DNA from 2 places in the Planococcus sp. VCh962 genome. Region 2 is predicted to be linked to the other one. Evidence: predicted binding sites of a transcription regulator. Region 2 holds the regulator's gene; the other holds the start of a gene.
The links. Region 2 encodes LexA, which represses DNA repair genes until DNA is damaged. Its sites were predicted from a motif close to CGAACATATGTTCG; they were not measured.
Positions count from the first base shown of each region.

Region 1 (4,183 bases), 690 kb from region 2:
TGGGGGAAGCAATATGGCTTGAAAGCCGAGTGGATGGATTTGCGCGGGGACTATCCCCATTTTGATTTGTTCGGTGACCGCCAGCGCCGGATCTTGGCAGCTGAAGGCATGATCGAGCAGTTAAACCGCTTTGATCTACACTAAAGGAATAAGGTACTTACCAGACTGCCGGCAGAAGTAAAGGTGCCGGCAGTTTTTTTTCGTGGAGCTGGCCAAGATCCCGGCAATTGACGGCCTTACGATTCCAGGAAATTCTCAATATACTCTTGTAATTCTGCTTTGATGTCTTCCAAGGACTCATCAAGCAGCTCTCCTATGCCTTGGCTGAGCGGGAAATTCTGATTGACTGGAAAACCGAAAAAATAGCGTTCACACGTCCAGATCGGGATGGTTTGCAAGTCGATCAACTCTTCGTTTTCATCACTAATGCTAACGACAAGAGAAGAACGATAGTCTGGCTGGAAAGGATCGTACCCATCTTTTTCGACGCCGGCATCCAGAATCATATAGTTTTGCAGGAATGCCGGCTGGTAACGGAGAAGCCATTTTTCAAGATACCTCTGCAATTCCGTTTCAATATGCTCAATCTGTCTTTTCAATTCGTCCGTAAATTCTTTTTGTGGAATTCGCATTCGGGCTGCCTTCTTTCAAAAAGATTGATTTGTTCCAACTTCATTTAGAGTGAAACTGATTAGCTTTACTGAAGTAAACCGGAAAAGTCCCCCCATACCCTTAAACCAAGGCAGTGAATAGACAAAAAAACACTGCCGAAGCAGTGCGGGCCAATTTCGATATGAAGTGGTAAATGTGAATCATGCACTTTCTTTCTCATAAGAATAATCCAGTTCCTGCAAATCATCGTTGACCGTGACATGCAGATCGTGGCCATCAAAAAACCAGGCGTCACTTTGCTCGACGTAATAAGTCACTTCGTCCTGTTCAACCGCTGCCGCTGCCTCTCCAGGCTCGTCCTTGGTGACACCAAGCGAGAATCCGGGCTGAAGCTGGCTTGAGCCGCCATAGCGGACATAAAAACGGACCGCTTCTCCAGCTGTAACTTCCATTTCCTCTTGAAACCACTTGAATGCGTCTTGACTGATTTTGATCTTCACTCTATGCACGCCCTTTCCCTGACATTACCATTTGATTTTGGGTTCCGTACCTGCTTTAATTCGTGCAATGTTTGCCCGGTGGCGATAAATGATGAATGTCGCCAAGATGACGATGACCGCCAGGAATAAATAATCTCCTGTATAGATGGCGTATATGGTGGTATAAATAACAGCAACTACAGCCAAAATGATGGAAGAAAGCGACACCATCTTGGTGATTTTCAGCGTGATGAGCAGTGCAGCTACCGCCACTAAAAAGAGGGGCCATTGATAACCAAGCAGGATGCCGCCGGACGTTGCCACCGCTTTTCCGCCTTTGAATTTCGCGAAAACCGGGAACATATGGCCGACTACGGCAATGACACCGAAAACCAAGGGATGTATATTGGTATCCATATAAAGCGGAATCAATGTCGCTGCTGTCCCTTTCAGTATATCCAGTACGGTTACGACGATTCCGGCTTTGGCGCCCAATGTCCGGAACGTGTTGGTAGCGCCCAGGTTGCCGCTTCCTTTTGTCCGGATGTCCGTTTTGTAAAAAATTTTCCCAATCCACAAAGCGGAAGGAATTGAGCCGAGCAAATAAGCTAAAAGTACTGGAAGAAATGTATCCATTTTGAACTCCTTTGAACCATACTATTTATGCTTTCAGTTTAACACGAAGCGAGTTCTTTGGACAATATGTGTCTGTTTGTTCACCATACCAAAGGAAATCATGTATGATAGAATAAAAAGGACAGGTGATTCTTGTGAACAATCCAAGCCGTGAAGAAATCAAAAAAATCCTTGATTCTGCAAAAACAATCGCAGTTGTGGGGTTAAGCCCCAATCCGAACCGGACTTCCTATATGGTATCTGAAGCCATGCAAAAAGCCGGCTACCGCATTATCCCCGTGAATCCTGCAGCTGACGAAGTATTAGGTGAGAAGAGCTATGCTTCACTGACTGATATTCCACACCCTGTTGATATCGTCAATATCTTCAGACGCAGTGAATTTTTGCCGGAACTGGCAAAAGAATTCGTTCAAATCGACTGTCCGGTGTTTTGGACACAATTGAATGTTGTGGATGAAAATGTGTTTAACGACTTGAATGATGCCGGTTACACGGTCATCATGGACCGCTGCATCAAAGTGGAACACGCCATCCTAAAATAAGACCGTATGCGGTATGAAGGGCGCCCAGCGCTCTTTTTCTATGATTATTGACAGATGGACGCGTTAACAGTACGATTATAAGAAGAAGAAAGTACGAACAGATGTTTGTTGGAGGGAACTTAATGGCAAAAACAAAAAACACGGCATACAACGAAGAAGCGATTCAAGTACTCGAAGGCCTAGATGCCGTTAGAAAACGCCCGGGTATGTACATTGGCTCGACCGACACTAGAGGGCTTCACCATTTGGTCTATGAAATTGTCGATAACTCCGTCGATGAAGCGCTTGCCGGATTCGGTGACCGCATCACGGTCACGATCCATGAAAACAATAGCATCAGCGTCCGGGACTACGGCCGGGGCATGCCTACGGGAATGCACCGCAGCGGCAAGCCGACGCCTGAAGTCATCTTGACCGTGCTGCATGCCGGCGGCAAATTCGGGCAAGGCGGCTACAAGACAAGCGGCGGACTTCACGGAGTCGGCGCTTCTGTGGTCAACGCCTTATCCAAATTCCTGGAAGTGACCATTTTCCGCGACGGCAAAAAATACCGCCAGCGCTTTGAAAACGGCGGCAAGCCGGTCACGACGCTCGAAGAAATCGGTTCAACGAAAGAAAGCGGCACCATCATCCATTTCCTGCCGGATGATACGATTTTTTCGACCACCAAATACAATTATGAGACGCTCAGTGAACGTTTGCGGGAATCCGCGTTCCTGTTGAAAGGCTTGAAAATCGAGCTGATCGACAAACGGACTGATACGGAAGAAACGTTCTTTTTCGAAACGGGGATTGAGGCGTTCGCCGCATATTTGAACGAAGAAAAAGATGTGTTGCATCCAGTGGCCTATATCGAAGGGCAGCAAGACGAAATGGAAGTGGAATTCGCGTTCCAATTCAACGACGGCTATTCCGAGACGATTTTATCGTTCGTCAACAACGTCCGCACACGTGACGGCGGGACACACGAAACCGGTGCCAAAGCAGCCATGACGCGTGTATTCAACGATTATGCACGAAAAATCAACTTGCTGAAAGACAAAGACAAAAACTTGGAAGGCTCGGATATCCGCGAAGGATTGGCCGCAATCGTATCCGTCCGCATTCCGGAAGGGCTTTTGCAGTTTGAAGGCCAGACGAAAAGCAAGCTCGGCACCAGTGAAGCGAGAAGCATCGTCGATTCGGTCGTTTCCCAGAAACTGATGTACTTTATGGAAGAAAATGCGGAACTCAGTGCATCGCTGGTCCGCAAAGCCATCCGCGCATCCCAGGCACGATTGGCTGCCCGGAAAGCCCGTGAAGACGCGCGAAACGGCAAGAAACGGAAAAAATCGGACGTCTTGCTGTCCGGCAAATTGACGCCGGCGCAGTCCCGGAACGCTTCGAAAAACGAATTGTACCTGGTCGAGGGGGACTCGGCCGGCGGTTCGGCGAAGCAAGGGCGCGACCGCACCTTCCAGGCGATTTTGCCGCTCCGCGGGAAAGTCGTCAATACCGAAAAAGCGAAATTGGAAGACATCATGAAAAACGAGGAAATCTCGACGATCATCCACGCCATCGGCGGAGGGGTATCGGCTGATTTTTCCATCGATGACATTGCCTACAACAAAATCATCATCATGACCGATGCCGATACGGACGGCGCGCATATCCAAGTGCTGCTGCTGACGTTCTTCTACCGCTACATGAAGCCGCTGATTGAAGCGGGCAAGGTGTTTATCGCCCTGCCGCCGCTTTATAAAGTGTCCAAAGGCGTGGGCAAGAAAGAAGTCATCGATTACGCTTGGACTGAAGCGGATCTTGAAGCATCGACGAAAAAAGTCGGCAAAGGCTATATGCTGCAGCGCTATAAAGGGCTCGGGGAGATGAATGCGGACCAGTTATGGGAAACGACCATGAACCCGGAAACCCGCA
Region 1 covers NZ_JBYLHS010000001.1:1,046,505-1,050,687, reverse strand. Annotated here, with positions in the region: gene AC3AQ9_RS05330 (hypothetical protein) at 1-144, shown strand, start outside; gene AC3AQ9_RS05325 (hypothetical protein) at 237-632, opposite strand; gene AC3AQ9_RS05320 (HesB/YadR/YfhF family protein) at 813-1,112, opposite strand; gene plsY (glycerol-3-phosphate 1-O-acyltransferase PlsY) at 1,137-1,727, opposite strand; gene AC3AQ9_RS05310 (CoA-binding protein) at 1,862-2,269, shown strand; gene parE (DNA topoisomerase IV subunit B) at 2,392-4,183, shown strand, end outside.
Region 1: a site for LexA is predicted at 2,364-2,377, ahead of parE (DNA topoisomerase IV subunit B). Genes of this name have one in related genera too.

Region 2 (4,183 bases):
CAAATAGTTCCAGCCGTAAGACTCAAAGCGTTTCTTAATATCTTCAGAGAAGCTCATGTGAAGATCGCCGTCTAATGAGATGTCATTGCTGTCATAAAGTACTACCAATTTATTTAACTTCAAATGGCCAGCCAGTGAAATAGCTTCACCTGCAACGCCTTCCATCAAGTCGCCATCTCCGCATAAAGCGAATGTGTGATGGTCTACAACATTCAAGTTTTCTTTGTTGTATGTAGCCGCTAAATGGCGTTCTGCCATTGCCATTCCAACCGCCATACCAATTCCTTGGCCAAGAGGACCTGTGGTTGCTTCCACGCCTTCTGTGTGGCCGTATTCAGGGTGTCCTGGAGTTTTCGAATCCCATTGGCGGAAGTTTTTGATTTCATCCAATGTAAGGCCGTAACCGCTCAAATGAAGCAAGCTATATAAAAGCATTGAACCGTGTCCAGCCGACAAGACAAAACGGTCACGGTTGAACCATTTAGGGTTTTTCGGATTATGGTGCATATGTTTCGTCCATAATGTATAAGCCATAGGAGCAGCTCCCATAGGCAATCCAGGATGCCCGGAATTAGCTTTCTCGATAGCATCAATGGAAAGTGTGCGAATCGTAGTCACTGCAAGTTGATCTGCATGGTTTGACATAAAAAAACATCCTCTCTAGAACAAAATTTCATCCCTTACTAGTGTAGTCAACAATAGAAAAGAATACAACGAAAAAGAGAATAAGTATTAATTTAAATACTTATTCTCCCGGATATTCTTGATTTTTTCTGGAGTTACATCGTCGCCATTCGGATCGATCACTTTTACGTTTTCAATGGTTCCGCGCATCGTTTTCCGGAATGTCTGCAAATACTCTTGACGAAGTAAAGATTGTTCTTTTGCTTCTTCTATAGACAAGCCCGCTTTTTTAGATTTTCGTGATAATTCATTAATTCGATTTAATTTATCTGGTGATAACATCAAACCCCACCTTTCTTCTTACATATCGTACAAAAGAAGATGGTTTTCTGCAATATATTAGCCCTGTTTCATTTGTTCGAATTCTTTATAACGGCGATGGACAGTCGCTTTGCTTGCCTGGTAGCCAAATCCTTGCAGCGTAACGGCGATTTCATGGAAGGTCAGTCCGTTTTCCTTTAAGCTGACGATTTGGTCAATCGGCAAATCAAGGCGCTCCCTTCCTTCCGGATTGCCTTTCCCTTTTAGATTCTTTTCGGGTTTATAGCCGTTTTCAACAGCACGTTTCATGCCTCGTTTAATTTTGGCGTTATGTATTTTTCGCTGGTATTCCTCTACGATCGCTAAAATTTCCAGCACCATATCATCCATATCATTCAAGGCAATCGGTCCTTGGTCAGATAAAGTGTAGACTTCCACGCCGTATTTTTTCATGACATGCAAAAGCGCGATGCGGGCATGCCCTCGTCCAAGACGCGTTTCATCCTGGATAAAAACAGCATCTACTTTTTCCGTCTTGATGCAGTTAAGCATTTCCAACAAGCCTTCTCGGTCCATTTCATAGCCGCTATGCTGATCAGAAAATATTTGGTCCACAATATAGCCTTGTTCAAATGCAAATTTTAGCAGCTCTTCTTCCTGTCTCTCGAGCGAAGTTTCCTGTGTATCTTTCGTGGTGCTGACGCGGCAATAAATTAACGCAGTTTTTTTCATTCTGCATCACCTGCCAGCTTGATGGTTTCATCTGGGGTGTATTTGAGTTGGTCACTCGGAATCTTAAGTGATTGGCCGGCAACGATTTTGGCAGTAGTCAATCCGTTTTCCTTCATAATTTCATCGATCCATTGCTGATGGGGAGTGTCTCCACTGAATGATTCAGCCAAAGTCCACAGAGTATCGCCTTCTTCAATTTGGACGTGGCTTACTTGTGTTTTTTCATTGTTATGGGTGATTACCGAAAAAATGGAGAATATAAGAATAAGCGTAAATAATGCTGTAAAATAAGAGTTTTTTCGAATGATTGTCATGTGAACCGCCTCCTAAGAATATGTGTTCGGAATGTATGTTCTTATATTAATGCGAACAAGTGTTTTTGTCAACAAATAAATTCGAACCTATGTTTGCATTTCATATCCCAAGTTGGTATACTATGGGTAGAAAAACATACTGAACAACTAAAAAGAGGTGAAACTGTTGAAAAAAGTATCGAAACGCCAAGAAGATATTTTGACTTTTATAAAAGATGAAGTTCGTGCTAAAGGTTATCCGCCTTCCGTTCGTGAAATCGGAGAAGCAGTTGGCCTGGCCTCCAGTTCGACTGTCCACGGCCATCTGGCCCGGTTGGAAAGCAAAGGACTGATCCGCCGTGACCCGACTAAACCGAGAGCCATTGAAATCATTAGCACAGAAGATGCGCTAATTGAAAGAAATCCAGTGTTGCATGTTCCGTTGATCGGGAAAGTTACTGCAGGGCTGCCGATTACCGCCATCGAAAATGTGGAAGAGTACTTCCCGCTGCCTCAGACATACGGTACCGAGGATGACCATATTTTCATGCTTGAAATCATGGGTGAAAGTATGATTGAAGCTGGTATTTTAAACGGTGACTACGTTGTAGTTAAACAGCAGCAGACAGCTAACAACGGAGATATTGTCGTTGCGATGACTGCAGATGATGAAGCAACAGTGAAACGCTTTTTCAAAGAAGATAATTACTTCCGCTTGCAGCCTGAAAATTCTTCGATGGATCCGATTATCGTCGATCAAGTTTCTATTCTGGGCAAAGTGGTTGGCGTCTATCGCCAAATCCTATAAAAAAAACGCTGAGAATTTCTTCTCAGCGTTTTTTTATTTTGAGTTCGTCGTAAATTCCATTGCTTGTTTTTCCAATTAATATGCAAGTTATTTAACACAAGAAAATGCCAGCATAACCGGAATTCTTTTGCGCCTCCGGTACTCTGCTTCACTGCTGAAATTTTCCCGTTTAGGTTCCCCTTCACGCAAGGACTCAATCTTAAAGCCTGCCTCCGCTAAGGCATTAAAATATTGTTCGGTGGTTCGATGATGTTTTACGACGATTTTATCCATCCATGGCTCTTTACGTTCGCCGGAATTAAAATAATCATCCACAATCCAATTCCCTCTTTTTTCGCCTTCTTTTTTGCTGATAAAAGAAGAAGTTGTCAAAGGATGCTGAACGCTGAAGACAAATTTGCCGTTATCTTTTAACGCCTGATGCACTTTTTTAAACAGCTCTTGGATATCGGCAACATAGTGAATGGCAAAGCGGGACATAACTATATCAAATTCATTGTGGGGAAACGCATAAGTTTCCATCGTTTCTTGCAGAATGACGCTTTTGGTGCCTTTCAGTTCATTTTTTGCCAGCCAAGCCATCTGATCCGAACCTTCTACACCCGTGTAATGATCCGCTCCAGCCAATAACAGCTCTTTACCGAAGCTGCCTTCTCCGCATCCAAGATCCAGTAGATTCCTGCCTTTCACCTTTCCCAGCAATTCTATGACGATTGGCCTTTCAATGGCATTATTCGGACTTTCTTCCCGGTTTCTTCTTGCCAGAAATTGATTTAAAAAATCTTTCTGATCATACGCACTGGCTCCTTTGAATTCCATTCATGCCCATCCCCTTGTCGGAAAAATCTCTTATTTTAAGTATAAAAAAAGCATGCGCTGCTTGAGCGATGCTTGTTTTTATCAAGATTGGTTGACCACGATATACTTGACAAGATTAATCGTGATGCGATAAATTTTACCGCTGGCTTCATCTGTTACGTCATAAGTTCCGTTTGAAGGGATTTTCCCTAAAGCAGCCTCTTTATCCGTGGCCTGTACAGAAAGGACTATCGTATTCCCTTGGTCAAAATAGAATTCCACTTGAAATGTTTTCATTCACTGACCTCCTCTGTAAGCTCCCTTTAGTTTACCACAACTCAATATTATTGTTGACCGTATATTTGTTTATAAGCGATGACTTTCAATGCCAGCATCTCTTCTTCCGTCAAATCCTGTTCCAGTTTTTGAATGGCTTCCTGATGAGACATCGTTCCGTTTTGGACACCACTCTGGATATTTTTTAATTCTGTAACTCCTACTTTTTGGATCAATACCCGTGTTGCCTGTCCGGTTGAGTTGAATGGCAAGGAACTTTCGTCAGCCGCTTTTGCTTCTTCGATATAGCCAGCAAGTTCAGGATCATTTT
Region 2 covers NZ_JBYLHS010000001.1:352,004-356,186, reverse strand. Annotated here, with positions in the region: gene tkt (transketolase) at 1-645, opposite strand, end outside; gene AC3AQ9_RS01825 (DUF896 domain-containing protein) at 733-966, opposite strand; gene AC3AQ9_RS01820 (YneB family resolvase-like protein) at 1,024-1,677, opposite strand; gene yneA (cell division suppressor protein YneA) at 1,674-1,991, opposite strand; gene lexA (transcriptional repressor LexA) at 2,158-2,778, shown strand; gene AC3AQ9_RS01805 (class I SAM-dependent DNA methyltransferase) at 2,866-3,597, opposite strand; gene AC3AQ9_RS01800 (hypothetical protein) at 3,679-3,873, opposite strand; gene AC3AQ9_RS01795 (hypothetical protein) at 3,921-4,183, opposite strand, start outside.